4 regions of the Synechococcus sp. MIT S1220 genome follow, and region 2 is predicted to be linked to each of the others. Evidence: predicted binding sites of a transcription regulator. Region 2 holds the regulator's gene; each other region holds the start of a gene.
The links. Region 2 encodes NtcA, which controls nitrogen genes in cyanobacteria. Its sites were predicted from a motif close to GTANCNNNNGNTAC; they were not measured.
Positions count from the first base shown of each region.

Region 1: the regulator NtcA is predicted to act here: its motif matches at 5,229-5,242, upstream of SIB64_RS07805 (DUF4278 domain-containing protein).
Region 3: the regulator NtcA is predicted to act here: its motif matches at 4,473-4,486, upstream of SIB64_RS02120 (molybdenum cofactor guanylyltransferase).
Region 4: the regulator NtcA is predicted to act here: its motif matches at 1,385-1,398, upstream of SIB64_RS08265 (DUF4278 domain-containing protein).

Region 1 covers NZ_CP138939.1:1,564,073-1,571,606, reverse strand. Annotated here, with positions in the region: gene SIB64_RS07830 (hypothetical protein) at 940-1,260, shown strand; gene SIB64_RS07825 (DUF924 family protein) at 1,715-2,290, opposite strand; gene SIB64_RS07820 (hypothetical protein) at 2,290-2,784, opposite strand; gene SIB64_RS07815 (hypothetical protein) at 3,339-3,692, shown strand; gene SIB64_RS07810 (NAD-dependent epimerase/dehydratase family protein) at 3,812-4,693, shown strand; gene SIB64_RS07805 (DUF4278 domain-containing protein) at 5,326-5,490, shown strand; gene SIB64_RS07800 (hypothetical protein) at 5,726-5,893, opposite strand; gene SIB64_RS07795 (hypothetical protein) at 6,100-6,321, shown strand; gene SIB64_RS07790 (hypothetical protein) at 6,780-7,109, opposite strand; gene SIB64_RS07785 (DCC1-like thiol-disulfide oxidoreductase family protein) at 7,119-7,534, opposite strand, start outside.
Region 2 covers NZ_CP138939.1:871,246-878,779, reverse strand. Annotated here, with positions in the region: gene SIB64_RS04065 (hypothetical protein) at 1-400, shown strand, start outside; gene dcd (dCTP deaminase) at 641-1,234, opposite strand; gene SIB64_RS04055 (cob(I)yrinic acid a,c-diamide adenosyltransferase) at 1,234-1,824, opposite strand; gene rph (ribonuclease PH) at 1,978-2,721, shown strand; gene ntcA (global nitrogen regulator NtcA) at 2,792-3,511, shown strand; gene SIB64_RS04040 (DUF3084 domain-containing protein) at 3,539-4,732, shown strand; gene SIB64_RS04035 (resolvase) at 4,729-5,169, shown strand; gene SIB64_RS04030 (DUF3146 family protein) at 5,147-5,404, opposite strand; gene pth (aminoacyl-tRNA hydrolase) at 5,401-6,021, opposite strand; gene SIB64_RS04020 (TatA/E family twin arginine-targeting protein translocase) at 6,034-6,267, opposite strand; gene psbH (photosystem II reaction center phosphoprotein PsbH) at 6,277-6,477, opposite strand; gene psbN (photosystem II reaction center protein PsbN) at 6,562-6,702, shown strand; gene SIB64_RS04005 (alpha-mannosidase) at 6,690-7,534, opposite strand, start outside.
Region 3 covers NZ_CP138939.1:425,509-433,042, forward strand. Annotated here, with positions in the region: gene SIB64_RS02105 (nitrate reductase associated protein) at 1-421, shown strand, start outside; gene SIB64_RS02110 (molybdopterin oxidoreductase family protein) at 402-2,633, opposite strand; gene SIB64_RS02115 (NarK family nitrate/nitrite MFS transporter) at 2,723-4,264, opposite strand; gene SIB64_RS02120 (molybdenum cofactor guanylyltransferase) at 4,542-5,120, shown strand; gene SIB64_RS02125 (GTP 3',8-cyclase MoaA) at 5,117-6,163, shown strand; gene SIB64_RS02130 (carbonic anhydrase) at 6,182-6,607, opposite strand; gene SIB64_RS02135 (hypothetical protein) at 6,573-6,926, opposite strand; gene SIB64_RS02140 (redox protein) at 7,074-7,534, shown strand, end outside.
Region 4 covers NZ_CP138939.1:1,613,209-1,620,742, reverse strand. Annotated here, with positions in the region: gene SIB64_RS08280 (DUF481 domain-containing protein) at 1-882, opposite strand, end outside; gene SIB64_RS08275 (hypothetical protein) at 888-1,013, opposite strand; gene SIB64_RS08270 (hypothetical protein) at 1,038-1,220, opposite strand; gene SIB64_RS08265 (DUF4278 domain-containing protein) at 1,481-1,708, shown strand; gene SIB64_RS08260 (hypothetical protein) at 1,737-2,006, opposite strand; gene SIB64_RS08255 (hypothetical protein) at 2,141-2,371, shown strand; gene SIB64_RS08250 (sulfite exporter TauE/SafE family protein) at 2,339-3,118, opposite strand; gene SIB64_RS08245 (hypothetical protein) at 3,137-3,640, opposite strand; gene SIB64_RS08240 (hypothetical protein) at 3,731-3,901, shown strand; gene SIB64_RS08235 (hypothetical protein) at 3,882-4,058, opposite strand; gene SIB64_RS08230 (hypothetical protein) at 4,057-4,401, shown strand; gene SIB64_RS08225 (hypothetical protein) at 4,481-4,636, opposite strand; gene SIB64_RS08220 (CP12 domain-containing protein) at 4,787-5,005, shown strand; gene SIB64_RS08215 (SDR family oxidoreductase) at 5,236-5,898, shown strand; gene SIB64_RS08210 (DoxX family protein) at 6,046-6,552, shown strand; partial or broken gene SIB64_RS08205 (alpha/beta family hydrolase) at 6,923-7,215, shown strand; gene SIB64_RS08200 (hypothetical protein) at 7,443-7,534, opposite strand, start outside.

The DNA.
Region 1 (7,534 bases), 690 kb from region 2:
TGTCATATTAATGCCGCTGGGATTCTCCAGCAGATCGATCAAAATCGTTAAAAGCCACGCATGATTAACGATAGATTAATCAAATCTAAATCAATAGAATTAAAAAATTAAAGCCAGATTTCTGAAAATATGTAACCAAGCAGCAACAAGCTGGACCCAAAATCAAAACCTCATTGATCCTTGCTTTAATCCATCTAAAAAAGTTTAAGGGAGGATTCTCAACACTCCTAAACATCAACAAAATGAATCTGTAACAACCCACCACAATCAATTAACATTTTCCTCTGCCATCGATTTCACAATCAGAATCGCGAACAAAAGACCAATACTCACTGTAAAAACTACTTTAAACAATTGGATCAGCATCCTTCAAAATTATTTATTGCAATTTAACCGTCGAGAGCCAGAACGAGCTGTTACAGGCGACACGTCTTTTCAAGAGTGCAAGCCACACCTACCCGCTCCCGGCAGAGGCGGTTGAGACGGGAGACGCAATCGTTGAAGAGCATGAAATTGTTTACGAACTGCGGCAATTACCATCCTTGCAAGGTAACGGCAAAACAAGAGAGAGGGCCTCAGGATGCGACAACAAGGATCAATTTTTACTCTTCGTTCGTTGACTGACTGACTGACTAACTGACTAACTGACTGACTAAGTGATTGATTGATGATCAAACTGTAAGCTCTTCATCGCGTTCAGAACAATGAGCATCCGCTTACTGATCAATCAATATTATACAACGATTGGATTGCCAATCATCCATCCTTTTGGTGAATGATTCTCAACACATACTCAAGGACCCGCCGTGCATTATGCAGCCTTGATTGCCTAAGACAACATGATACGAAGAAGAATGGCCAAAAAAGTGTGAGCGAGCTAATTTAATTAGAATTCCAAACAAATTCATGTCATCAGGTTGCACAAAGAGATGGCTTCTTTTGATTTTCACGCTTCCTTTCTTTGATGTTGCTTCAGCCCAAATCGTTCAGCCCATCCCCAAAAATCTGATCCAAGCACCCACCAAAAAAATCCAGGTATTTTCTTTAGGCTATGGAGCAGGTGTGGCCAATTACATGTGCTTCGAAGCCCTGAAGTCGAAGCTCAGCCTGGCTCAAGGGAACGAGATCCTGGAAAGTTACAGGCGATGGATCAACCAACAACAGACCGTCAACTTCAATCATTTCAGCCAGGGATACAATTTCGAGGTACAGCAATTCAATCAAGCCTTTCCCAACAACCTATGTCCATTCAGATTTTGATTGAAAACGCTCGATTGTCAAGAGAAATCAAGCGAAACTGATACTCATGTAGCGCCTTAAATAGGCTCATGTTTCAAGTAAATTTCGCTGCAATTAATCACAAAATTGATATTTTTCAAAGTCAGCGCCAAGTTCAATTTTACATTAACCAATCATGAACAATGGTCAGGTTCTACCACCCAGTCCCATTAAAATTTTAGCCTGAATTTCGAGTCTTAACGACAGGAGAACAGCCCCTTTAAGATCCAAGCCAAGGGGCTCCATTATTCAGAATTCAAAAAAGCATTGTGTACCTAAAAAAACATATCTCTATTTATTAATCGAAAATTTTGATCACCAAATCCAATTCTGGATCGAAGAAAAAGGCAAGACATAAGGACAAGCAAAATATCAAACATGATATCTTATCTCTTCACCATAAGCTCCTGAAATAAAACGGAGAATAAATCAGAAGTCAATTCAATCCTTCAAGAGTAGACATCAGCCAACACCTTCTAACGGCGTCACGCCAAGGATAATATCCATTGCGATTCAAAGTAATGCGATTGCGACGGGCAAGATCCGCCGTATCAGAGTCGGCAAAACGTTCCAACAATGGAATGGCCTTCGTCACAACTGCTACGGACTCACTGTGCAGCATCGGCATCAGCCAGAACTGGCGTCGGGCACGCTCAGGTTCGGAAGCAATCCAACCTTGTTTCAAAGCCCACTGACTTAGACGCAAGGCACGCGCATCGCCCTCATAGGCCAAGACCGAATCACGCCAAATCTGACGACTGAACTGATCAAGGATCAACACCAGCGCCAAACAGCTGGATGAATCCTTCTCCCAGTTGAACAATCCACCTCTCTGTGCCTCGACAGAAAGCTCAGCAAAACGTCGTGTGACCAGCCAATCGAACTGATTGGATTGGCGAAACCATTGGCGGGGACTTGTTTCCTCAAACCAGAATGAAAGGACGGATTGGCTCCATAAAGAGATTTCGGATTCGAAACGACTGTTCTTCCCAGAGAACCGCTGTGCTTCCATCAACGTGGTTGATCCAATCCCTTGAATTGCGTCAACAAGGCTTGGTGCAAGCTCGCTTCACAGTGGATGACAAGCTGGCCATAAATCGAACCATCTCGGTAAGCAGCTGAAGCCGATCGGCACACTTCACGCGTTGAGCGCAGCCAGAGCTCCAGTTGCTCAACGGACAACCGGGCTGCCAATACTTGCTGCAGCTCATCCCGCTCCTTTGCCGCACATGCCTGCATTTCAAGCGTATTTTGACCAGGACACCGCAGAGGGGAATCAGCAAAGCTGGGCGAAGGAGCGACTGCCTTGATGACCAGCAACAGAGCAAGCTGAATGTACAGAGTATTGAATGAGTAAGAGAGCGCAAACATCATGAATCCTTGAACAGTGATCAACAATCCAAACACATCAATCTTGATCGATAGAACGGCGTTAGTCTGTTGACAGTCAATCTGGTCAAAAAAAACAGAAACCAGAATCAGTTCGGGCTGACTCTGGTTTTCCATGGCGAATCCGATCAGACGTTGCAGTCAGACCATCTCATCACCAAAGAGGTACTGGCCATTATCGCTGCCTGGACCATCTTCATCGCTGGACCATCATCAAATTGGATGTTGCGAACAAAAAAACAAGAAAACAAGTTGCTTAGGGTCGTGAACCCAACTGAAAGAAAAAAGTGGCTGATACGGCATGCCTGGAGCCATCGGTCCAAGTGGTAGACATGCTTTTTTAGGACACCTCAATCAATGCTAAGGAGAAGGGTCGTCGTAAAATCCCAAAGTGTCATACCGGACGCATGCCCTCATTTGGGTGGAAATTGTTTGAGCAGGGGCCTTGGGTCAGTACGCTTTAAAAGTTGGGCTCAAGTCGAGCATCGGCCATCTGAAGCAACTTCGATCTCTGTACAACAATTATTGTTGGATTGGTAAAGATGTCTCAGTCGGTTGAGATGCCCACTGGCATGGCTCGATGTCTTGAATAAGAGTGTGAATGACGTGCCATGTACTTGAAAACGACGCGGATGCATTCCGAAATCATTCAAGCGACGTAAGATCAACGCATGGCACGTCCAACCTCACCGGATCAGATCGAGCGTGATCTGAACGCAGCCCAAGTGCATGGGCGGTGGCTGGGTGAAGACGAGATTGCACAATTGGATGAACAAGATCGTTTGAAGGCTCTTGCCAGCGAACGTGCCGAATCGATAAGGCTTCGCTTGATGGTGCTTACAGGTGTCTGCATCCTGTTGCCCCCCCTCTGGCCACTGGCCCTGGCCCTCACGCTTTACCTCTTGTTTCCAAAAAGCATTACCCGAATCGGAGTGGTGGCAGGAGTGTTTCTGATCGCATTGACGATTGGGGCCGTCGGTCTGATCTCCACACTGATGATCTGGCTGATGACGGTGCTGTTTTGAACGTTTAAATCCAGCTCGACTCCGCGTGCTGTGACCGGGGGTGGGTGGGGGTAGCCGAACGGATACTTGGCCTCGAACGGCTGCAACAGATACGCCACTGAGCCGACAGGATCATTAACTTGTGTGAACGAAGCTTCTTAATGGCCATGCAACGGTTTGGAATAGTGGGTTGCGGCTATGTCGGAGCGGGAGTTGCCCTTCAGGCAAGAGCACGGGGTTTCCAGGTGACAGGCACAACAACAAGCCCATCAAGGCTCTCTGAGCTCTGCGAGTTGGTTGACCATCCACGTATTTGTCAGGCCGGTGATCCCCATGCGGATTACGACTTTCTCGATGATCTGGACGGACTTCTGATCGCAATGGCGCCATCAAGCATGTCCGAGCAAAGCAACTACGAAAATGTTTTTGGAGATGCCGTTCCCTGCTTGATCGATGCGATTCGGCAACGGAAGGCGGACTCCTCCTTGCACGTTACGTACCTCAGCAGCGCTGGCATCTACGGCGACAAGGCTGGCCAAGTCACGGGGGAACAGACTCCCCCTGACCGCACAGATCCCACCAACGCTCTTCTGGCCCAAGCAGAGGACACTGTTCTTGAACTGAACAGTGCAGCAGTTCAGACCTGTGTACTGAGGCTTGGCGGCATTTATGGACCTGGACAAGACATTCCTAGCTACATCAAGTCGGCTTCAGGCCATCAGGTTCCCAAAAATGGCAATCACGTCAATGCTTGGGTTCACCTGACAGATATCGTGAGAGGTATCTTCTTTGCCTACGACAATCAACTCAGTGGCATCTACAACCTGGTTGATGATCTTCAGCTAACACGACGTGAATTATCCAATCAGCTTTGTGACATCGAAGGGCTTGCCCCTGTGATTTGGGAGAATCATAACCGTGATGGAGCAAGGATTTTCAACGCCCGTGTGAGCAACCAACGTCTAAAAAATCTTGGCTTCAAATTAATGGTTCCTTCGATGCTGTCTCCAGTGCCCGCCTGAAAAAGATCAACACACCACCGCTGATAAAACTTTCCATCTTGAATCAGGAAATTCTTTCCGATCGACAGTCCCCGCCAGCATTATAGCCCAAAAAAGTTGAGTCTAAATAATCACCTTCAAATTCATATTTTTTAAAGACAAACTTTGACGTTACAGCAGCTTTTCTCAATGAGCCACTGAAACCCAACCCTTACCCATTGTGTCTTTTCTCGTCAGTTGATCAGCACTATTCCACTGCCCAGCTGCGTATTTCCAAGGCGCCTCACCACCTCAAACGAAGTGGATCGGGCCGATTACCAGTGGTGAATCCAACGGTGGCAGATCACGTGATTGATCTTTTTTATAGACCACTCAGCAGGCCTGGCTACACGAATCACCGATAGAACGTATCAGTACGAACATAATCTTGAGCCAAGCTCAAGGGGTTGAACCTGGAGCACCGTGTTGGCCGAGAACCCGCGCATAAATCACGCCAAACACAGCCAGAAATGTTCAGCAGGAACCTTGCGTCGCCGCAACCTGTCATTTATTTTTCGTAGCGAATAACACGAACCACCTCCCATCCCGCCTCCATCACTCCCGTTGCATCGAGAGCATGGGTGGGGAGTGTGGTGGTTTTCTAGGAGCGCATCATGCAACTCACCTACATGGGCAACACTTACATCAGGAAAGAAACGGTGGACGTCAAGCCAGTCATTCAGCTCATGTATCGCCGGAACATTCACACCGCCAATCAGGACGCCGAAACAACTGCGTCAAAACGCTTCACCTATCGTGGTGTTCCCTATAAGCGCTGAAGCTCGCGCTGATTCCGATCAACGTTTTGATGCATGATCAGATTTCCTTCAAGTGATCTGGACCATCTGAATCGTTGGATTTTTCGCTCAAACCCACTGCGACTTTTGGTTGTCGATCAAGACAGGTAGAACACACCAAACGACCTCTGTGTTTTCTGTAAGCCTCTACGGATCGCTCAATCTGCATCCCGCATGTTCGGCAGGTAAATAAAGGTGGCATGGTTAGAGCGTGTCCTCATGTGAACCCTTCATTGATGGGCTGTCTGCGATGGGCTGTCTGCAATGAGCCGACTGCTCTGTTGAGGTTGGCAGTGATTGGCGGGCAAGTCAGCAGCGGCTGCAACATCAGAGCAGACACCACCCGATCGAAGCTCATGTGCGCTGGATCAAAAAGTTGGGACAACCTCGTTCAGCCAATCAATTTGATGGACGTGGGTGACTCGTGCATCCATCGTTATGAACCCTGCGAAGCTTCTGGCGGGACGCTGATTACACCAGCCAAAACGGTTTAAAAGGCAACGTCCTGAGGGCTGAATCAACAAATCTGTATCATCTGGAACGTTGAAGCGCAAGGGGTTGAGGCCTAATGGTTCCATACATCGGAAACAGATGGATCTAATCGCGACTCCCAGTGATGTGATCGGCCTTTACCGGCTCAGTTCAACCAGTATTTTTGGAACCCTCTGGCTTCAAACGCATTTCCCTGAAAGCGAGTGGGACCTTCTGATGGAAAACCAGGCAAGCTTCGGACCCGACTGCCTCAACCTGCTTCTAGACGATGCCCGTTCAGCGGGGCTCGCCGTTGAGTCCGAGGCCGTAACCCATTCCTGATAAATTCAAGCCCGCCAAAGTTGATATTCCTAGCTGAGATTCTACGGCTTCTTCAGGCCATTGACCAACCGTTACAATAACCCAAATCAAACTTCACATTCGAAGATTCAACGATTCGCAAGAACGAATATTGTAAAGAAGAAAGTTGCATTCCACGGTCAACCAGTTGAGATGATTAGACATTGCTTAGGGACTTACATCTGACTTTGAAACACGATTCTTGTTTGGATTTAGGTCGTGGCCTGGCTGTAATGTTACTTGAGCTACATGCAGAACTTTGCGAATTCGAATACACAACAGTAAATGTTGAAACACTCATTCCAAACCATTTAGGCCATCTCAATGAGCGACCATCCCTTCAGAAGAATCTCTAGCTGATTGATCACAAGTTGCCGCAAGAGTTTCAAGCCAACAGATCAAATTCAGTTACATCAATCGAGTCACACGCCACAAGTGATTCAAGGGGTATAACCCTCGGCATACTTCAGTGCCTTTAACCCCATCAGCATGTGCGTGCGCAAACTACCTAAAGCCATTACCTGTTTGGGGGTCCGCGTTCTGCCAACGGAATCACCCTGGCTCTCCAACCAAAGCAAAAGTTCTCGCGTCTGATCAGCCCACGCAGACAGTGCAGCTCGAAGAAGGTCGTCTTCATCAAGCTTGTCGGCCCTGGCATGCGCATCCTCAGCAGCAGCTTTGAGGAAAGCTTTGAGTTGATGCTGGCTTAGGGCGTCGGGAACAGAGGGATCGAACTCGATACTTAAGAAAATCTGAAGGGAGTGATCCAACCGTAGGCCCTAACGGACCTCATTCGCCACTTTTTTAGCTCGCTTTGCATCAAACGCATCAGGATCCTCCGGCAAGCCTTTGCAAACCAGCAAAAGGCGTCGGGCCAGAAGCAGGCCTGGATACAGAAATGCAGCCCGCTCCGGGCGGCCAAACAGGCCAACAAGGACACGGAGGAGTGCATCGCTCGGCTCCATTCGCCGAGACAGCTCTGCGATGGCGGCACTTCCGTGCCAAGCATCGTCTTCATCCAACAAGACGGCGCCGTTAGCAAGGTTCATCCCCTTGGCAGCGAGGGTCTGACGCAACGCGTGCTCCTGGCGTCCATCAAGAATCTGCATGCCGGAAATACCACCCAACAATTCACTGCGCAAAGCGAATTGGCTGCAGAAGGGACAGCCACCGTCGTAGACGAGAGTCAATGTCA
Region 2 (7,534 bases):
AGATCACGATTTTGTCTATTACAAGCCCAAGGGAGAGCTTTATATTGACACAAATGACTCCGGGAAAGGTTTCGCCGACAAAAAGAGTGACACTGACCCATTAATTGCCAATTTAGACAAAAAAGAGAATCTTTCTGGTCAATCACTCGACAGCCTGGTTGAAAATCTCGAAGAAGAAAAAGCGTCTGAACCTGATATCACTGTCGCCACCAATAAGAAAGAATTCAAACAAGCTTCTCTTGAGGGAGTTGATCTTGTTTACTACGAACCCAAGGGAGATCTCTTTGTAGACGGCAATGGCGACTCGAAAGGATTTGGCAACAAGAATCAGGGAGGAATGATTGCTGACCTACCAAACAGCACACCCTTGACGGAAACCAATATTCTGGTGGGAGAATAGACTTCGAAGATGCCATCTCTCCAATACTACTGATTGCAGGAATGCAATTTTGAATCCGACCACCGCCAACCTAAAGGTTGGCGGATTTTTATGCAAAGAAATCAATGACAATTGAATGAGGCAATTAAAAGAATTTAAAACTAATATTATTTTTTAAGTGCAAAGTATAATCAATGAAGTTTGGTATTTTTAAGCCCTCGTTCAATTGTGACCAGGCCATGAAAATGACCATTCAGCGGCTTAAATACGCGCCAAAGTGACCCGCTCGGGTTGATGCTGATATTTACCCTTTCTATCGCTGTACGTTGTATCACACGGATCTCCTTCAAAGAACAACAATTGACAGATTCCTTCATTTGCATAAATACGGCAATCAGCCCCTGAACTATTACTGAATTCGAGGGTCAAATGTCCCTCCCAACTCGCCTCTGCAGGTGTTGTATTCACGATGATCCCCAACCGAGCGTAAGTGCTCTTGCCAAGGCAGATCACCGTGATGTTGGGTGGAACCTTCAGCTTCTCAAGTGCCACGCCCAGCCCGTAGGAATGGGCTGGAAGGATGTAATAGGAGCCGTCCTCATCCTCATGCAGAGGTGTCGGCTCCAGATTGGCAGGATTGAATCGCTTGGGATTCATCACTGTCCCGGGAACATGCCGGAAAATCATGAATTCCTGCGGAGACAATCGCAAGTCGTATCCGTAGGACGAACAGCCGAAGCTCAGAACGGGACGTTCGCGTTGATCGGGATCAAGGTGGCGAACAAGACCGTCTTGGAATGGCTCCAACATTCCCTGGCCGGCTTGCTCAGTGATCCAACGGTCGTTTTTCAGCATCAGAAACCTCGCCGCAACTCCGTCACCTGATCAGCCATCTCCATCACACTGGGAGGAATCGCAGGACCGGTGATGATCACATCCATCGAGCCTGGACGCTGCTGAAGGGTGCTGACGAGATCATCCTCTCTGAGATAACCAAGACCAACAGCAAGACCAATTTCATCGAGCACCAACTGATCGAGATTACCGCTGAGAAGGTGTTGACGACAGAGCTGCCAGATCTCATCAACCGCTTCATGGGCATTAGCCTGATCTGGTTCTGTGAGACAAGCCTGCACATCAGGTCTCAACCAGACCAGACCTCCGCAGAGGCGAACACAGTCCTTCGGCCCCTGGGACACGCCCCCTTTGAGAAATTGTGCGATCAGAACACGGCTGCCCAGGCCTGCCGCTCGCATCGCCTGGCTGAACACCGTTGAGAAACTTCCCCGGTAAGGGGCGGTATGAATCTGGAGCTGACCTTCCGGAGCAACCAGTTGCAAGGGAGATCGGAGCGCGACTGGACGCAATCCGGCACGTTCAAGGGCCCGATGATCCTTGTTGCGGGAATCAGGAGATCTCTGGCTTGTGGACAGGCTGACGGTCATCGCATTAGCGGTCGCCAGGCTCTGACCTGACTGACCTTGAATGTAGCGGTGGAAAGCAAGTCCACAACCATCCCTACACTACCCATAGCGTCACCCCATGAGGGTGTCATCCAGCACCTGCCAGGCTCTGGTTCTGTCGACTCCTGCTTTTCGATGGGCGAGAACAGACCGAGCCGCTCTGATGGCCGTGGTGCCAAAGACCTGCGCCGTTTCGAGATCAACTGGAATCCGATGGGTTTTGCCCTCAGTTCCCTGATCGTGCGCACCGGTCGAACTGCCGTGCTCTGCAGCGTGTGCCTCGACGAGAGCGTTCCACGCTGGCGTCAGGGGGAGGGTCTCGGCTGGGTGTCCGCCGAATACCGCTTGCTACCCGGCTCCACCCCGCAACGGCAAAGGAGGGAACTCCTGAAGTTGTCGGGCCGCACCCAGGAAATACAGCGGTTGATTGGTCGCAGCCTGAGGGCGGTGCTGGACATGGAAGCGCTGGGGGAACGGACGCTCTTGATCGATTGCGATGTGATCCAGGCGGATGCCGGCACGCGCACTGCGTCGATCACAGGCGCCTGGCTGGCGGTGCGGCAGGCAACACAACTTTTGATGGCACAGGGTCTGATCGATCGTGATCCGATCCGTCAGCAACTGGCCGCTGTGTCCGTAGGACTGATCGACGGATGCCCCTTACTCGACCTGGATTACAGCGAAGACAGTCATGCGGAGGTTGATCTCAATGTGGTGATGGCGGCCGATGGGCAGTTACTGGAAATCCAAGGCACAGCGGAGGGAGCACCGTTCAACCGCCAACAACTCAATCAATTGCTGGACCTTGCTGAACCCGGAATCAACACGCTCATGGTGGGCCAAAGGCAGGCGCTGGCGGACCTGCATGGGAATCAGTAATAACTGTTACAGGATGAACCTTCGCCGATCTTTACCTTTCGAATAGTTCACTGGACCCAGCGTCTAAACCATGAGCGCAGTTAGCAGTGGTTTCAGTCGCTATTCCCCTCAGGTTCCGGCGGCCACATCAACTTCGGAGAACGCCAGTCGGTCGCTGCTTGAGGTCATCCGGGATCTCGATGGAGCCAGCACCGAGCTGGTGGAACGCAACAAGACAATCTTCTTCCCTGGCGATCCTGCCGAGCGGGTTTATCTAATCCGTCGCGGTGCCGTTCGGTTATCAAGGGTCTACGAATCCGGGGAAGAGATCACGGTGGCTCTTCTGCGTGAGAACAGCTTGTTCGGCGTTCTGTCTCTCCTGACAGGCCACCGTTCCGATCGCTTTTATCACGCTGTTGCCTTCACCCGCGTGGAAATGGTGACTGCCCCAGCAGCTTCGGTGCGCGCGGCGATCGAGGCGGATACAGGAGTTGGATTGCGTTTGCTTCAGGGCCTGTCCAGCCGGATCCTACAAACCGAAACCATGATCGAAACGCTCACCCATCGGGACATGTCCTCCCGTCTGGTGAGTTTCCTTCTTGTTCTTTGCAGGGACTTCGGGGTGCCCGACGACCTGGGCATCACCATTGATCTACGGCTGTCCCATCAGGCGATTGCTGAAGCGATCGGATCCACCCGCGTCACAATCACCCGTCTGCTGGGAGACTTGCGCCAATCAGGTCTTGTTCAGATTGATCGCAAGAAGATCACAGTCCTCGATCCGATCGCCCTGGCCAAGCGGTTCAGCTGAGTCTTCCGCTGTGCGGGAGCCGCTCCTGTGAGCGGTTGGCTGCTCATTGCAGCACTACTCATTCTGGGTGGTGTTCTCTCAACCTTGGGAGATCGGCTTGGAAGTCGTGTTGGCAAGGCACGCCTGAGTCTGTTCAACATGCGGCCACGTCGGACCGCTGTTCTGATCACGGTGCTCACCGGCAGCCTGATCAGTGCTCTCTCCCTCGGCCTTTTGCTGCTGGTGAGTCGTCAGCTGCGAGTCGGTCTATTTGAACTTGATGAACTGCAGCAACGGCTGACTGATAACCGCCAGGAACTGAGCAGCAGCCGAAAACAACTGGAGACGAGCCGTAATGCCCTCGCGGCAGCCGAGGCAGAACGTCTTAAGGCTCGCGCAGAAGTTCAGGAGGTGGAAACCAAGCTCACCGAATCGAAGGAACGGGCCGTCACGCTCCGCAAAGCGATAGCTCCCCTGCAGAAGGAACGGGTCCGACTGGAGGCCGAACAGAAACGCCTCAGTCGCGATATCCAAGCCCGCGATGCCGACATCCGTCGCACAGAGGCTGAGCTTGAACAGGTGCGTCAGCGAATTCGCGATGGTGAGAACGAGTTGAAGCAACTGGAGCGAAACCTGATTGCCCTGCGGCGGGGCGCCGTGGTGCTCCGCAGCGGTCAAACCCTCGCCAAGGCCACCGTTCGACTGGATGATCCAGGGCAGGCAAAAAGTGTGATCGACCGGCTCCTCCAGGAGGCCAATCTCACCGCTTACAGCCGTGTCAGACCCGGTGAAGCCCCTGACCGACAGATTCTTCTCCTGCCACGCAGCGACGTGGAACGCCTGAAGACAATGATCAGCAAGCCGGGAACATGGGTTGTCTCCATGCGTTCAGCCACCAACGTTCTGCGTGGGGAAAACGTGGTCTATGCCTTCCCTGAGGTTCGGCCGAACCGCACGGTCGCCCGCGAAGGAGATGTTCTCGCCACTGCAACGCTGGACGCGGATGCTCGCTCACCGGAAGCGATCCGAACACGACTCAATCTGTTGCTGGCATCCGCATTTGCAGAGATGCAGCGCCGGGGCTCGCTCACCGAAGGGCTTCAGTTCGATGCCAATGCAGTGGGGCAACTGGCGCAGTCCCTTGGCGAGGATCCGCGAGAAAGAGTCACCCTGCAGGTGATCGCCGCAAGGACCAGTGACAGCGCAGATCCAGTGTTTGTCGCGATTCGGGTGGCGCGATGACCCGCGTCGCTGGCCTGGACCCCGGCCGCAGCAAATGCGGTCTCGTTCTTGTGGATGTTGATGGTGCAACCGTACTCAGCGGGGCGGTGCTGCGCAGCGACTCCGTGCTTCCGACCCTGAAAACATGGCACGGACAGGCTCCGGTGCATCTGATCGTGATCGGAGATGGCACCGGAGCCAAGGGATGGGCGGAACGCCTGCAATCGCTTGCCACGATTCAGACAGTCAACGAACGGGGCACCACCCTGCGCGCCCGAGCGCGATTCTGGGAGCTCTGGCCCGCCAAGGATTGGCGGGCTTTGCTCCCCTTTGGCATGCGCGTTCCACCTGGCGAACTCGATGCCATCGCAGCTCTCTTGATGGTGGAAGAACACCTTGAAATCACCTGTCGATGGCCGATTCCCAGGCCATTGTTCAGAACCGAGCCCGCACCGTGAATACATAATCCCCACCTGGCTCCAACTTGTAATCCGCGCGCACGAGAAAACGACGCAGGGCATCTTGAATCAGAGCTCGGCCCAAAGAGGGTTCCACTGACAGTTCACCGCGGTCGAAACACCAGCAGAACTCCCAGTGAAATCCTCCTGCCGCCACTTCTCCCTCCAGCAATTTCTCCTGGAAACACTGGCGCAAGACGCGCAGATGAGCCGTGGTCGCCGGAAGAGCCGTCATCGGCTGTTCACCAGATCCTCCGGACGCAGACTGTTGATTCGGTTGCCGGCCCGTTCCAGACCCAGGCGTTGGATGCGCACAATGCCATCGATCACTTCATCCAAGACGGATGAAACGAGAGGTTGTTCCGCATTGTTGAAGCAGCCCAGAACATGAGAAACAGTGCGAGCTTTTCGTTCCGCAGGGTTATCGGCCGGAGCTCCGATCCCGATCCGCAGCCGAGGGAACATCTGCATGCCCAGATGCTGGATCGTGCTCCTTAAACCGTTGTGACCGCCGGCACTGCCCTGGGCGCGCAATCGCAGGCGCCCGAGGGGCAGATCCATGTCATCAACGAGGACAAGAAGCTGCTCCGGAGTGAAATCAAACCAATCAAGAGCAGCACGAATCGATCGCCCGCTGTCATTCATGAAGGTTTGAGGCATTAGCAGCCGCAGCCTCTGCTGACCAGCACCAATGTCAGCGACGAGCCCATGCAACTTGGACTGCTGACGAAAACTGACGTTCTCCCTGGCCGCCAAACGCTCTAGGGCCATGAATCCAATGTTGTGGCGGGTACCGGAATATTTGGATCCTGGGTTACCTAACCCAACCACCAGGCGAAGGGCCGTTTCCATAACGCACTGCGATCAGGAACTGGGTGGGAGGCTGTCCCCAGACCGCTCTTCGGAACCAGCAACCTCCTCTGGATCAGCCATCGCTTTGTTGATTTCTCGTTCGAACTCCTTTGAGGCCGATTGAAAACCTTTAAGAGTTTTGCCAAGCGTTCTGCCGAGTTCAGGCAAACGCTTCGGACCAAACACAAGAAGAGCAACGGCGCCGATCACCGCCATTTCGGGAAGACCGACGCCGAAAATGTTCATGGGATCAGATCAGCCCAAGCCATTCCAATTGACATTGATCCCTTCCAGGATCAATGACTTGTTGTACAGCTGAAGAATCACAAGGAGGAAGACCAGGAACAGCACCATGAAGATGCCCATCACCGGAGTGGTACCCCAGCCAGGCACCACCTTGCCGTACTCGGAGTTCAAAGGGCGGAGGAGATCTCCCAGACGGGTGCGTTGAGCCATGGCGACGCTCGGTCTCGGGTCGTGTGAAGTCTGGATACTGTAGGGGCCGGCTCCGGTTTGGGGTTGATCCTGTCGAGAGATGTGATGGAAAGTTCCTCACCAGCCATGTCCGTCGCCATTGGCGTGCTGACCGTTCTGCTTGGGCTCACTGGTTTTGGGGTGTATCAAGCCTTTGGCCCTCCATCGAAGGGCCTGGATGACCCATTTGATGATCACGAAGACTGACGCAGGATCAGCTCCGTCAGCTCTCCCGGCTGGATGGTGATCCGGTTTGATGCATTGGATGCCCCGGACGATCGCCGTCTGATCGTCCAGGTCATTCCCGGTTCCCATTCACAGCGGCTTGCTCCTGGGTTGAGGACCCGCAGGGCAACGCCGTCAGAATCGGGCAGCATCGCCAGGGGCACCAAGTCCTTCGGACACCCCGGCAGAAAACACGCATCTTCAACCCCATCCGCTGGGCCCCACCAACCGGGCTCACGGAAGGCGAGCGCGGCCTGGGGAACCCCATGACGGGACCAGATGCTTTCCAGGGGCATCAAACCCAGACGATGGCGATGCACACCCTGATCGGCACTGGGATCGGGCCAGGTCGGCCCACGCAGAAGGGAAACCCCCATCCGATCTGGAACACCGTCTGCACCCTGCGGACCATCCAAAAGCATGGCGAGTCCGCCACCTGGCGCTGCCGTTTGGGACGCCATCCAGGAAATCACTGGAACCTCCCAACGGGCCTTCTCACGATCCGTGGACCAATGCGCTGGACGTTCGAGCACGCCACCACTGGTGTCTGCAGCGAATCGCACAGCCTGCTGAGCGAGCGGCAGCTCGAGTCGCAGCAGCTCATGGCGCTGCTGCCAATGGACAGTGCACACCAGCTCCAACCAGGCACAGTCCGCACAAAGCCTCACATCCAGTCGACAAGCACTGCTGCCAATGCGGACCTGCAACCTGGCATGGGCCACAAGAGGGCCTTGTTCCAGCCATTGCAGCTCTGTATTCATCTCCACAGGGAGAGGATGCTGGCGATAGTCCGCAGGTAGATCCCAGGCGTCCC
Region 3 (7,534 bases), 450 kb from region 2:
GGATTTCGTTGGGAATTGGCGCTGCATTCCTCTTTGTGTGCGCCGCAAGCTTGATCTGATCGGTCTCAAACTGAAGCTCAGTCACTGGTTGGCTTTCACGCATCCGCAACGTCAGGAGCTGGTCGACTGGCGGGATGATTCTGAAGCTCTTGCGCAGTTGAGGCTCCACATTCAAACCTGTACACGCTTGATGCCGGAGGGCATGGCGAGAGATCTCCCTCCCGCCCAGGGCGAACCCTGGCAATCTGACGACGTTGTGCCGCAGTTGCTAGGAAAGGCAGCCGAGAGGTTTGACGTGGATCTGAGCCTGATCCGCTGGACAACCATCAGTGAATTGGAGCGATTCGCGCTCTGCAAGCTGGCTCGTCCTGGTCATGATCACCACAACCTGGCCGCTGCATTCAGCGAAGTGCTGGGCTGAGCAATCGCTTCAAGGCCTGGCGCTTTCTGCCTGTGTGCTCAATCGGTTTCACAACCGAAACAGCGGGCGCCACGATCACGGCGCAGGCCTTCAACTCGGGCTGCTTGGAGATGGGGCAGGCCTGGTCGTGCATCAAGGTGTTCGCTTCACAGGCCAACTCCTGGGTAAAGCCCCAGTGCATCGGCAGGAAAACGCATCCCTTCCTGATCCGATCGGTCACGTTCGCCCGTGCTGTGAGATGTCCGCGTCGCGAGCTGATGGCAGCCAGTTGACCGTTCACCACCTTCAGATCAAAGGCATCATCAGGGTGGATTTCCAGGAGGGGTTCGGCGTGCATCTTGTTGAGCCTCTCCACTTTTCCTGTGCGCGTCATCGTGTGCCATTGCCCGAGGTAGCGCCCGACAGTGAGCACAAGGGGGTAGGCATCGCAGGGGGGTTCCGCCAGCCCGAGTGGTTGCTCCTTGCAGAAGCGTGCTTTGCCGCTGAGGGTTGGGAAGTGGTGATCGCCATAGAGCCGCTTCGATGCTGTTGTCGGTTCGCTGTTGGTCGGGAAAGGCCATTGCTGAGGACCTTCCCGCTTCAGCAGGTCATGGCTGAGACCGGAAACATCGCACAATCGCCCTTGCGTCAACCGAGTGAATTCCAAGTAGACGTCAGCGGCTGAGCTGTAACTGAACTGTGCTTCAAAGCCGAGTCGACGTCCCACTTCAGCGAACACCTCCCAGTCCGGACGGCTTTGGCCATGGCGCCGCCGATAGGCGGGACAGAAGGTGACCCGGCGTTCGGAGTTGGTCATCGCACCGTCCTTTTCGCTCCATTGGGCAGCCGGCAGAACGAGGTGTGCATAACGGGAGGTTTCGGAATCTGCGTAGGCCTCACTCACCACCACCAGAGGGCAGTTCTGCAATGCGGTTTTGACCCGGTCTAGGTCCGGCATGCTGACCAAGGGATTGGTGGCGGCGACCCACCAGAGATCAAGCTCATGGCGTTCCATCGCCTCCACCTGTTGCCAGGCAGCCAGGCCCGGTGTCGCGGAGATGGAGCCATTTTGAAATCCCCAGATCTGTTCGACCTCGGCCCGGTGCCCGGCGTTGTTCACCAACCGGTACCCCGGTAAGAGGTGGGCAAGACCACCAGCTTCGCGGCCACCCATGGCATTGGGTTGCCCAGTGAGCGAGAAGGGCCCGGAACCTTCCTTTCCGATCTGGCCGGTCAGCAGATGCAGGTTGATTAGGCCACCCACAACGGCCGTGCCTTCACGGCGTTGGTTCACCCCCATGGACCAGAGACTCAGCACGCGTTGCCGGCGGTGGAAGAGGTGCGCCACATCCCGCAGACGTTTTTCGGGGATGTGGCAGAAGCGCGCTACACGCCGTGGTGTCCAGCGGGCGACAACGTCGAACAGAGCATCGAAGTTTTCGGTGTGATCGTCGATGAACGTGGCGTCCTGTCCATTCTCCCGGAGCACAAGGTGTGCGATGCCATGCAGCAGAGCCAGATCGGTGCCAGGCGCAATCGGCAGATGGAGATCGGCGGCTTTGGCGGTGTCGGTGCGGCGTGGGTCTACCACCACGATCGTGACGCTGCTGGGATTGCGTTTTTTGCGTTTGAGCAAGCGCTGGAACAGCACCGGATGGCATTCGGCGGTGTTTGTTCCGACTAAAAACGCCACGCTGCAGTGGTCGATGTCGTCGTAGCAGCACGGTGGACCATCCGAGCCGAGGCTCCGGGTGTAGCCCGCCACTGCGGAACTCATGCAGAGCCGGGAATTGGCATCGAAATTGTTGGTGCCCAGCGCTCCCTTCAGGAGCTTCTGAGCCATGTAGTAGTCCTCTGTGTGGAACTGGCCACTGCCATACATGGCGATCGCATCGGCGTTGCCACGGTTATTCAGGCTCTGTCGAATCTGAGATGTGATGCGCTCCAGGGCGTCGTCCCAGCTGATTGGTTCGAAATCCTGATCGAGCTTGCTCCGATAGAGAGGATGACCGACTCGTCCCATGGCCAGGGTCTCGCCCACCGTTGCGCCTTTGATGCAGACCTGTCCGAGGCTGGAGGGGTGCTGGCGGTCGCCTCGGGCTGTCCACATCGGGGTGCCCTCTGCATCGCGTTTTACGGCTCGGCCCTTTTCTGCTGGTGGAAGGAGCTCAAGGCCGCAGCCAACCCCGCAGTAGGGGCATTGGCTGCGCGTGCTGCGGGGGGGGTCGGTCATGCAAGAAAAAAGCAAGAACAAAAACCCGGGGTTTCAGCCCCGGGTCATTGTGCAGACGCGGACGAAACGAGCCTGCGAAGTGAACAGGCTCAGGCGGTTTCGCCTTCGTGCAGTTCGTCGAAGGACCCCTTGGGCTCCTTGAGGAAGAAGAAGCAGAAGAAGGCCACGATCAAACCGGCCACGCCCAGGATCTGGAAGAAGGCACTGTTGGAGGCTGCGATCACCTCAGGGCTTGGTTCGCCGCCGCCGCCCATCCACATCGGCAGGAGGCTGAAGATCGTGAGGTATGTCACAGCACCGACGTTGCCGTAGGCACCGACCAGACCGGCCACCTGACCGGTCACACGACGCTTGACCAGGGGCACCAGCGCGAAGGTGGCCCCTTCACCGGACTGGACGAAGAAGGAGGCCAGCATGGTGATCACCACGGCCACTGCGATCCCGGTGGTGCCGGTGAAGGTGCCCGGCTTGATCATGCTCATGATCAGGTAGCCAACGCCAAGACCGGCGGTGAGGAAGCCCATGGTGTTTTTGCGGCTGCCGACGCTGTCTGAGATCAGACCTCCGGCAGGACGGGCCACCAGGTTCACGAAAGCGAAGCAGGAGGCCAGAATTCCAGCGGTGGCCTTTGGCAGATCGAAGGTGGTTTCAAAGAAGGTGGGGAGCATCGAGACCACGGCCAGTTCGGAGCCGAAGTTCACGATGTAGGTGAGCTCGAGAATCGCCACTTGGCGGAACTCGTAGCGGTCTTCCTTGGGATAGACCTTTGTGCCCGAGATCAACTCGCGGTTGGTGCGGATGATGCCCCAGGTCTGGAAAGCGAACCAGACGGCGACGGCACCCAGGGCCAGGGGGTAGGTGCTCGGGGTCAGGAAGCCAACCTTTGATAGCCGCCAGCACAGCACGCAGAGGATGGCTGCGAAGGGCACATTCATGCCCAGCAAACCCCAGAAATCGCGCATGGAAGTGACTTCCAGGCCGGCCGTCTTGGCGGGACGCTGATACGTCTTTCCGGGGGGAGTGTCGGTGACGTTGAAGAAGTAGAAGAACCCATAAAGGGCCGAGATGATGCCGGTCAAGGCGATCGCACCGCGCCAGTTCAGAACTGCTCCGGTTGGCAACGTGAAACCACCGGAGAAAGAGAGGAAGCCGGCGAGGGCCACCATGGTGAGGGCTGAGAAAGCGGAGCCGAAGTTGCCCCAACCGCCGTAGATGCCTTCAGCCAGGCCGATTTCCTTGGGTGGGAACCACTCAGCCACCATTCGGATGCCAATCACGAATCCGGCGCCGACGATGGAGAGCAGCAGACGCGCCACCACCAGCTGATTGAAATCTTGTGCAGAAGCGAACAGCAGACAGGGAATGGCTGAGAAGACCAGGATCGAGGAATAGGTGATCCGCGGCCCGAATTTGTCCAGAAGCATCCCGATCAGCACGCGGGCCGGGATGGTGAGGGCCACATTGCAGATGGCCACGGTGCGGATCTGACCGACAGTCAAACCGAGGTCCGCTTTCACGGTGGTGGCCAGTGGAGCCAGGTTGAACCAGACGACGAACGTCAGGAAAAAGGCAATCCAGGTGAGATGAAGAGTTCGATATCTCCCCTGGAAAGACCAGAGGTCGCCAAGCATGAAAAGAGAGAAAAATGGGCCTCGAACTTCAAAAAAGCAGCATTCGAGGTTTGGTTAGACGGCTCAATAAATCCGTCCATTGAGGCTTAATTAAACAAGTCAGCTGGGCATCAATTCGTGTGATTCGCTACGAAAAGCCCTTTTTTGGTTCGAAATGAACAATTAATTGTCCACTTTTTGTGGTGGATATTTTCGAAGCGTCAAGCATGTATCAATTTTTACTTTTTTGGATTTGAAAGAATTGGATCAATTCATTGATTCAACTTTGAGTCAGTTCATGACCCTTCGCGCCTGCATTCTCTGTGGAGGTCAGAGTCGGCGGATGGGTTCGGACAAAGCGCAGTTGGTGCATCCAAGTGGCGGCGTTTGGTTGACCGCTCTTGTTGATCAATTGCTCTCCCTGTCGTTGCCGGTCATGGTTCTGAGTGGTCATCCAGCCCATGGTCGACTTGTCGCTGGGCGGTTGGACGTGTCTTTCGTGAGGGAAAACAGACCCTGGCAGGGGCCGTTGCAGGCTTTTGCCAGGGTCTTGGCGGCGGGCCCCGGACAGCCCTTGCTTGTGCTTCCGGTGGATATGCCCTTTTTGAATGCTGCAGTGCTTCAGCGGTTTCTGGACGCCTGGGCGACCGATGTCAGCTGTGCTGCGGTCGCACACGATGGAACACGGTGCCAACCCTTGCTGGGCATTTACCCTTCAGGGGAGCCTTATCAGCCGGCCTTGCTTGCACAGCTCGATCGAGGGGATCGACGATGGCAGCACTGGTTGGACAGTGTGCCGCATCGTTTGGTCTCCCTTCCCGCTCCGGCCTTATTGAATGCCAATTGCCCGGAGGATTTGGCGGAGTTGGATCGATGACGACGCTTTCTCCTCTCTCGGATCGGTTGGATCGCTCTTTAGGCGTTCTGCGCCTGTCATTGACGGCACGATGCAACTTGGCATGCACGTATTGCTGCCCGACGAACGCTGAAAGCGATGCTCGTCTCACGTTGTCGGCCCAGTTGGCTGTGATACGGGGAGCTTGTGAACTGGGCGCTCGCTCTTTGCGCCTCACCGGTGGAGAACCGTTGCTCAGTGATCGACTGGAGCCTTTGCTCCAAGCGGTTGCCTGCGGTCGGGCCGATCCACAGGATCCTCTGAGCCGCCTTCGGGACGTGGCATTGACCAGCAATGGGATGTTGCTTTCACAGGCACGTGCCGGGCAGCTTCGGCGTCTGGGTTTGGATCGGATCACCATCAGTCTCGATGGAGTCCATGCTGAGCGGGTCGGTCAGATGGCTGGGCGGCCGGGATCAGGAGCGCGGGTGTTCGAACAGGTGTTGTCCGGATTGAACAGTGCGCGGGCCGCCGGCTTTGATCCCCTGCAGGGTCAGCTCAAGCTCAACAGCGTGATCCAGAGAGACGTTAACGATGACCAGGTGGTCCCCCTTGCTGCTTTGGCCCGTGAGCTCGGGGTTGAACTGCGATTGATCGAATATATGGATGTTGGCCAGCGCAATGGCTGGGGGGTGGCGCAGGTGATGCCTGCCGCTGAAATGCTGCGTCTCATCGGGAACCATTGGCCGCTTGAACCGCTCCCCCGCGCTGCCGGCAGCACATCGTCTCGTTGGCGGTACCGCGATCAGAGGGGTGTGGTGGGTGTGATCGCTTCGATTACCAAACCGTTCTGTGGGGATTGCAATCGTTTGCGGGTCACAGCGGATGGCATGGCTTACACCTGCTTGTTCGCCAGTCAGGGGACGGACCTTCGCGTTTGGTTGATGCCAGCAGTTGATCAGATTGGTTTACGGGAAGCGCTGCAAGATCTGTGGCGGCACCGCAGCGACCGTTACAGCGAGGAAAGGGGTCAAGCCAATGGCCATCGAGGCTCCCGCCCTGAAATGGCTTACTTGGGTGGGTAGGAGGGTCGGCTCCATGGCTCAGCGCAGACTCACCTGTCCGCTGGCGATGTCGAAGTAGTTGCTCACAATGTTCAGGCGACTGCTCCTGTGGGCCAGGGCCATGAGTTCGCTGCGCTGCGTCAGCTGGCTGCTTGTCTGGCGAGCGTTTGCCTGAATCGACTCCATCAGGTTGTGCTCGGGTGTGAGGGTGTCTCGGATCGGCTCCACCAATTGTTTAAGCAGAGGCGAGAGGGGGGCATGACGCCGAGCCGCTTGGATGGCCCCACAGGAGCTGTGACCCATCACCATGATCAGTGGGCAGCCCAGGATGGAAACGCTGTATTCCATCGAGGCGATCGCCTCATCGAAGGCGGTATTGCCAGCACTGCGGATGACGAAAAGATTGTTGGGTGCCGCATCGAAGATCCATTCAGGGGCGACGTGGGAGTCGGCACAGGTCAGGATCGTGGCCCAGGGGGCCTGGCCTCAACTGATCACTTCGGCTGACAAAAAGCAGTTCTCCCGCCAGAGGTTGGCCATGGCTGCAGCGCTCTGCTCTTGTTTCGGCCCGGTTCTGGTTCTGCCAGGCTCCCATCAAGCGTTCATCGCCCGTTTGGAGAGCCAAGAGTGGGTCGATGGGACGACACGATCGGGTCGTTTCCGTGCTGTCGGACAGCACCGATCTGGCATTGCCCGTTAGGCCAAGCAAGGTGAGGCTTGTTCCCAGAACAAACGACCGTCGATCCATGGCCATGGGCCGTGCGTTTGTGATCCTGAGCAGCAACAACCGTAGTCAGACCGCTTGGATGTGCCGCTTTGGTGAACTGTTCACATGGATCGGATAATTTCATCAAAGGGTTGCAACGACAACCGTGGAATCTGCTCAACACTTTTAGACCGAGCCGAAGTTCAGTCCACGGGCTCGAAATCGATGTTCGAACGTTTGCCATGCAGGCGTTTCCGCGACACTCCCTCTGTTCGTTTCTTCGACATCACAGTCGAAGCCTCGAATGCCAGGGACCTTGTTGTTCACACTGGTCCTGCAATCAGTCCTCCCAACGATGAACGAACGGGAGCATGGCAATTTTATCTGCACCCACATCAAGAGGATAATTTGCTCGCTGCCAGTGGGGGCCGCACTTTTTTTCTCGTCAACATCAATTGGAAAGATCCTGTGCATGTTGTAAGGCTTGAGAGTGGTGGGGATATTCTCAGAATTCCACCTGGTACTTTTCACCGCTCGATTTCAGATTCTCAAGGCTCAGTTGTGATCAACCAGGCCAAACGGCAGCCTCTCATCTCATTGGAGAATGAATTCCGGGTTTATAACAGTGCTCGCATTCCCGCATTGAAATCCGCCATTGCTGTCTGGACTGAAGCGTCTCAGGCCGT
Region 4 (7,534 bases), 740 kb from region 2:
CTGACCAGTAATAGTGTTGTTGATTGCAGGAGTCGCCATGCTTTGATAAATCGATTGATACTTAAGAGATGTAAAAAGACCACTATTCTCAGATGGGAAAAACTTTAGTGATGCCGTAAAAGTATTACTTGGCTTCACTTCAGAGGCAAATGCTGCAGATAATTTATTCTGGGCGCCAAAGACAAACATTTTACTAGGCTTCCATGCAAAATCGACCGTAAAAGTCCCGCCTCCATAAGTGTTTCCGCAATATTCGTTAGTCGAACAGTCCTTACCCCCTCCAAGCCATAGCAAGGAAGGACCAACAGAAAGTTTCAAAGTTGTTTGATCAGATTCAAGAATAGGGAAACCTGCCCCCACTGAAACAAGAACATTGTCTACACCACTAGTTTTCAGATAATCGTAATTATAATTTGTACCCGCATAGAGATCAAAATTAGAGCTCAAAGCGCGGGTATAATTAACGGAAACAGCACCATTTTTGGTTTTAATTTCAGGATCTGAATCAACTTTATTTACACGATTGTAATTAAAACTGCCGGCAAGAGCGAGGGATTGAGCCTGATCTTTATAAAGACTTGAGGCACTCAATGAACCAGTAAAGTTTGAATCCCCATCGCTGTTGTTTCCATTTAATCCAGCTGAGATGGATGTTTTCCAGAGTGGTGGAACTGGATCTGGCTTGATTGTTGCTACATCAATTTCAAGACGTCCAAGGAAAGGGTGGATCAGAACGCGAATGTCATCAGAGCTCTCCTCTGGCACAAGTTCACCTGTAATCGTGTCTCCATTTACCAGCTTGTAGGTGACTTGTTCAGCAAGAACCGGGAAAGGAGCGAAGATCCCTAGAGCAACAATCGTGGAAATCAAAAATTTGGACATGATCGTTAATTAAAAAATCCCTTGGATTGCAGCCAGAGCCCAATGGCCAACAACGGGCCCAAGCCTGCGACAAGCAAGGTGACTTTCAACCGCAAGGGGGACACCTGCCGTTCGGTCTGTTTGAGAGCCATGCATTGCTGAATTAGCGCTTGAGATTAAAACCCTTTTGTCTGCTGGCGTATCGCCCAGGCCGTCGCGGCTCTCTGGCTTTGCCAGGCCTGAAGAAGTTGCTTCGCCATGAAACGAAGCTCGTCGGCGTCCAAAGTCGCCTCAATCGCCCTGCTGAGTCGCTCCTGTTCAAATTCCTGGGACGTTGTCAGCTGAATGCCATCCGACATCGAAGACCTCAAGGAAGTGGGCTCGTTATGGCGGACAGGTCCACCGCTGGTCGTCTCTGATGCGACAAGAGCTATCGGTCTGTCAGCTGATCAGGATTCGGCAGCGCTCTTGCGGTGTGACTTACTGAACAGACAAATGAGGGCGGGTGCCCTATAAAAGGTTTGTAGCAACAGCTACAAAACGTTCACTCCGTTACTAACGGAGCGCAGTTTGATCGACGCCATGGAACGGGGACGTCGATCTTTCTCGGACTTGAACCATGACCAAACTCCTCTACAGAGGCCATGCCTACGAGCAACGCTCACGGGTTGAGCCTGGAATGACGCAGCTTCGTTATGACCGAAGCCATTTCAAATCGAATCAAACCGACTTGCGGAACGCTCAACTGTTCACCTACCGCGGTTGCAGCTACTCAACCGAAGGACGCCAAGCCGCAATGACCTCAAACATCAGATTCTGCTATCGCGGTGTGGCTTACAGCCACTGACCGCTTCTGCCCTCACACGTTGAACGGTTCAAAGTTCGTATTCCTCTTCGAATTGTTCAATGAGTGATCGGTACAACTCCAGCGTGGCCTCTGTCTCCTCACAGAATCCATCAGTGATGTAGGTGGCAGTGAGATGGATCACTGCAGCCCTGACCTGCGCGAAGGCCTCCAGGTACTCCCCCTGGATGTCTTCATCGCGAATGTCGTTGATCAGCGCCGTGATCAATTCCACCTTGCGCTTTGCGGCAGCCATGTCTGCTTCCATCTCCTTGCTGAGCTTGCGCCTCTTCCTCGGCATCAACCCTCCACCAACAGGGGCTGAGATTACGGGAGCTTCGGCGCTGAACCCTTCACTTGCTGCAAGTGGTCACCGAACAGACAGGTGGGTCGGCAGCCTTTCACCTCTAGCCTATTGGGATTGAGGGCAGCTGAGTGAATCCAACGCTTCGTGGTGTCACCTACGTCTCGGTCTGGGTCGTGATCTGGGGAACGGTGTCGTCCTTGATGGATTGGATGCTTCTCACCGGTGAGGTGTATACGAGCGGTTCTTCAGGTCAGGTGGTCACATTCGTGGCCTATGGAGCAGCCACCGCTGTTCTCGCAACACGCTTTGCACCCCGTTTTCTGCAGTCAGCTGGTGCCGATGCTGCGGATGAGGAGTGAGGCTCCCATCACCAGTGCAAGCACCTCAAAAGCGCGCTTGACCCGTTGATTCCCCTGGGAGATCGAAAGATGTGCCCCCAGATATCCTCCGAGCAGAGATCCAACAAGAAGCATCGGAAGCCAAGCCCAGCGGATTTCGCCGCTAAATCCCAGCACAAGCGCACCGGTGCCATTCCAGAAAAGTCCCACCAAGATCAGGGTGTGCGCGACGGCACGGGTGTAACTCAAGCCAAACCAATGCACGAGCCACAGTGTGACGAAGAGCCCTGTGCCGGAGGTCAATGACCCGTTGAGAACACCGATTGCAAACAGCACAAGCCCACCAAACCGACACCGCTCCCAGCTGATCTGTGACTCAGCATCGAGTCGCCCCAGTCCCGATCGGCGAGCTGAATACACGCCAAGACCGATGGTCAACAGGCCCAGGGCAGTCGTTGCCAGACGATCAGGGATTTGGAGCACAAGGCTTGATCCAAGCCAGACGCCTGGAAGACCAGCTGCAAGCATCAGCCCCGAGAGGCGGATATCGAAGTTGCCTTCTCTCCAATGACGTCCGGCAGCTCCTAAACCGAGCGCAACACTGGCGAGCTTGTGGGTGGCCAGTGCCATTGCAAACGGCAGTCCAAGCAGAATCAACGCGGGGAGCTGTACCAGACCAGCGCCACCCCCTGCGAAAGCGGACAGGGTGTTCGCGATCAGCGAAATCCCTGCAAGGCCAAGTTGCAGGACCAGATCAATCGGATGCATCCCAGCAATTCGCTTGCCTCAATCATCTGGCCTGGTCAGGAAGGCGATGGGGACGGAGAAGGTCAAAATTCGATGCGGATCACCAGGAAGAATGGCAACACAGGACACCTCACGGTCCGAGTGGGCGTCCCGGGACTTGAGCACAAAGGCGGTGGCGTCTTCAATGCTCCACATCGCCTGATCGCCCTGACGTCGTTCGTCGCGATAGGCCTGCCAAATGTCCGCAAAAGCATCTGCATCCGTACCGGCCCTGGCCTCCTGCAGGGCCTGCTCAAGGCCCACCTGGTCAAAGCGATGAAACAGACGCTGCATCAGGGGATGACCGATCGTGGACGAGGCCCTCACCATGGAGTTGATCGTTCCTACTGCGGTCACCATCAGTCGGGGATGGGAGCGTCGAGCATCGATCACTCCGACGGGAAGGCTGAGATCCCAGTTGGGATGCCCACTAACAGCGCAGGCAAGGTCAAAAAGGCCCATGGCGCACTGACGGATCAGCGTCTGGATGTCCTGCTGATCCATGGGTCAAAGAGATTCGACAAACACGAAAGAAACCAATCAACGAATCTCCATCAAGATTGCCAAAATTGATGGAGGTTCGTTGACGCCGGGATGTCTTTGGTGCAGATCTACCTCGATGCCGTCACCCATCAGGTGATCACCAATGAAGAGTTGGCCTATGTCGCCGGGCACCAGGACAGCTTCGATCGCACTGAGCGAAAGTTGTCGGCTCGCCTGGAGCGACTGATCAGTTCAGGCAACATCAGTGTTGGATCGCGCTGAGAATGCTGTCGATCCGATTCGGATGCTCTTTGATGTACTTGTTGAACTCGATCGCAAGCAACCTGGCCTGAAAAGCATCTGAGGCGTAGATGCAATCTTCAAGGGTGGTGTTGTCCGGAGTTCTGTAGCGAACTGTGTATGGCCTGCGCATGGTCATGAACCTGCCGCAATTGGCATCTCCACCATGGCTCATCACGGTGACCTCTTTGCAAGAGATTTCATTGATTCCTGACTTGAGCGCGATCATTCAATTCAAAGCAAGGAATCCAAGAGCAACTTGGAGCAGATTCCGAGGAGATTTCAAAGCAAGTGACGTATCAAGTGCCACACTTGTCGATCACAAATCAACATGGGGTGATGTTCTCCAAAGCTGCTCAGCTGTAACTCCAATCAACAACGCCCAGCATCCATCCAGCGGATGCTTAACCAAAGATGAATTGTCTGAGTGCTTTGAAAAAAGTGGGAATTCGTCTTTTTTGCTGCCTGAAGATCGTGCGTGATGCGCTATCGGCCATGACGAAATCAGATCTTGGCTGACTGATAGTCCCTTCACAACAGGTCGTCAACCTTTGTGTGTGCTTACGGGAGGGCAACCACGCCGGACCAGGATTGCAAAACGTCAGGAGCCCCCTGGGTTAGGGCCGAAATTGTCATGCTCGATCCAATCCCAATTCCGATCACCAATCCGACGACAAGCAGGATCGTTCCAGACAACAGACCTTGATCAGGCTCCATGTGCAGTCACCTCATTCATGGTGTGATCAGTCCTTACTGTGCAGGTTTTTCTCGACTTGTGTGCTTTCAGTCATAAAGGTAGAAATACTCTCTGATCGGACATGAAAAATCTCGCTACGACTTAAATGAGAACAGCACGTGATTTGCGACATGAACAGCATCGATGAGCACATCAAAAAAGATCAGGAGGAATTCCTCAAGGCCCTAGCCGACCACAATGACGGAAAGGTTCGCCACCTCACTGAAGAATTGCAGTGGCTCCTGGATCACAAGAAACAGTTCCCTAACGACACCAGGGATCCTTCACCTCTCGAGCTGTTCTGCGAGCAGAATCCCTATGAGCCGGAGTGCCTTGTCTACGACGACTGATCCCAGGCGGGTTTTCAGCTGAGCGGAAACAATCTCACTTCCTGGATCCAACAAAATTGATTCTGACCAATGGCTCCCAGCTAGCGGGGGCCTTATTACCGAACAGAACAGATTTTGGATGCGAGCCGGCTGTTCAAATAATTCCAAGCTGAGCTGTTGATTTCTCATCAGAAAGCCAATCCCAGGGTCTCGTCGCCGTTAGCGTCGTCAATCGAATACGACCTGTTCCCATGCTTCGTGAGGTTGCTGTCAGCGGAGCCTCCGGAAAAACCGGTTATCGCGTGGCTGAAGAACTGATCAAACAGGATCTCAAACCCCGTTTGCTGATTCGGCCCGAATCACAACTTCCAGAACAACTCAGCGAGTGCACCCGTTATCGGCTCAGCTTGTTTCAACGAGATGCACTCGACAGGGCCCTTGAAGGTGTCGATGCCCTGGTCATCGCCACAGGTGCACGGCCCTCCATTGACCTTTCCGCACCCATGCGTATCGACGCCTTTGGGGTCCAGCGCCAAGTGGAGAGCTGCATCAGGGTTGGAGTTCGGCGGATCGTTCTGGTGAGCTCGCTTTGCGCAGGACGATGGAATCACCCTCTCAATCTGTTTGGGCTGATTCTTGTCTGGAAACGCATCGGTGAAACTGCACTGAAGAACAGTGGCCTCGACTGGACGGTGATTCGCCCCGGTGGACTGTCAGAACGGGAGGATGATCTGGAGAAGGAGGGCATTGTGTGGACAGGCCCTGACCTCCAGACAAGCAATTCAATCCCTAGGCGACTGGTGGCACGGTGTTGCATCGAAGCCCTGAACACACCAAGCTCGATCGGCCGAATCCTGGAGGTGACAAGCAGCAGGGAAGAACCTGCACGCCCACTCAGCGCGATTGAATTTTGAACATCGAAACCGCTGGAAAGACACCGAGCAGGCCACAAGAAGCCACCTGCTTCAAAAATCTAAGTACAAATACTCACCCAAAAACCGGTCGCAAGGCGACCATTGCATAACAAAACTTCTTAAATTTACGTAAATGAATCCGCTGACATGATCCGCGCCATCGCAACGAAGCCGTTTCTAGGGAACTTCGGCATGTTGGCCCTGCGAGTGATCACCGGCACGCTTCTGATTCACCACGGTTACGAAAAACTCGCTGGCATTGAAAATTTCGCTGATGCGTTCGTCAGACCGCTCCATCTCCCCTTCCCCATCACTCTCTCCTACATCGCTGCTTTTTCGGAAATCATCGGCAGCTGGCTCCTGATTACAGGTCTTCTGACTCGGATCGGCGCCGCTGCCGTCGCTGGAACGATCAGTGTGGCGATCTATCACGCCGTTCTCACAGCCGGTTTCAACATTTATCTTCTTGAACTTCTAGGCCTTTACCTCGGTGCTGCCATCGCCGTGCTGAGTTGCGGACCAGGCCTCTTTTCCATCGACGAGCTGATTGCACGCCGTTTTGAGCCCGATCTTCAATCGTCCTCCGGCAAACTGGAACAGCTTCTTGACGCAACGTCGATTGCGTCACTACAAGAAGCACCGGCCTCGCGCTGAATTCAACCCATAGGAGTTGACTCATTTGTCACCAGCTCCGCTTCGTTTGGTCCATTACCCCGAAGGAGCGTTCAAAACGCTTCTTCTTCTCTCCCATGGTGCAGGAGCAAATATCTTATTCAATTTATAGTTTTCTTGACCAAAAATCTTGTCAACCTGGATTAGTCAATCGTACACTTCGATTCTCCTTACATATCTAAAAGGTGTCTTACAGTTTTCAAACCATCACTTGATCTCCTCAAATCAAGAACTCTTCAAAACTGAAATTTCTAGAGCTTGACTGATCAAAATCCATCGTCATCGGAGGGAGAGCGATAGGTGGCCATATCGCAATTTCGCTGATTGAATAAATATCAAAAGATTCTGACTTTTGCTGTCTCATCTGCTTGAGCTATCCCTTACACCCCATCGTCTTCCACTCAAACGACGCATCGAGCATCTGCAATCTCTCCTGACCCCGAATCTAATTGTTCAAGGGGATAGGGATCCAATGGGCAACTCAACGAAGTTCAGCATTATCCGCTGTTTGAGGCGATTCAGCTCACTTGGATCAAGGACTGCGACCGCAGTTTTAAACCACGAAAATCATCAGGCCTGACAGAAGCGGACAATCTTTCGGTAGCGACAGATGCGGTGAATTCCTTTCTAAACTCACTCCTCTGAACGATGGAGCCTGCCCTCAGGGGCAAAACCGTGGTTTGTCATGGTGCCAATCGAAAATCTGAGACAACTCTTCGAAGATGTGCCACTTAACCAGGCTGTACGAACGGCGTTCCACTCATGCTTCACCGTTGGCATGTTGGAAGTGTGAGGAGATTCTCCAGCCTGGAAACAAGGTCACAGATTGGAAAAAAAATCCTGCCTTCGGCGGGGTTTTTTTATGGTCAATTTCAGGCCTTCTGGGTGGCGCTCCAAATCCACCAGACCACCAATCCAACCACCAAAACAGGTAGCAGGGAACGAATCAACAGAAAACCCAGCA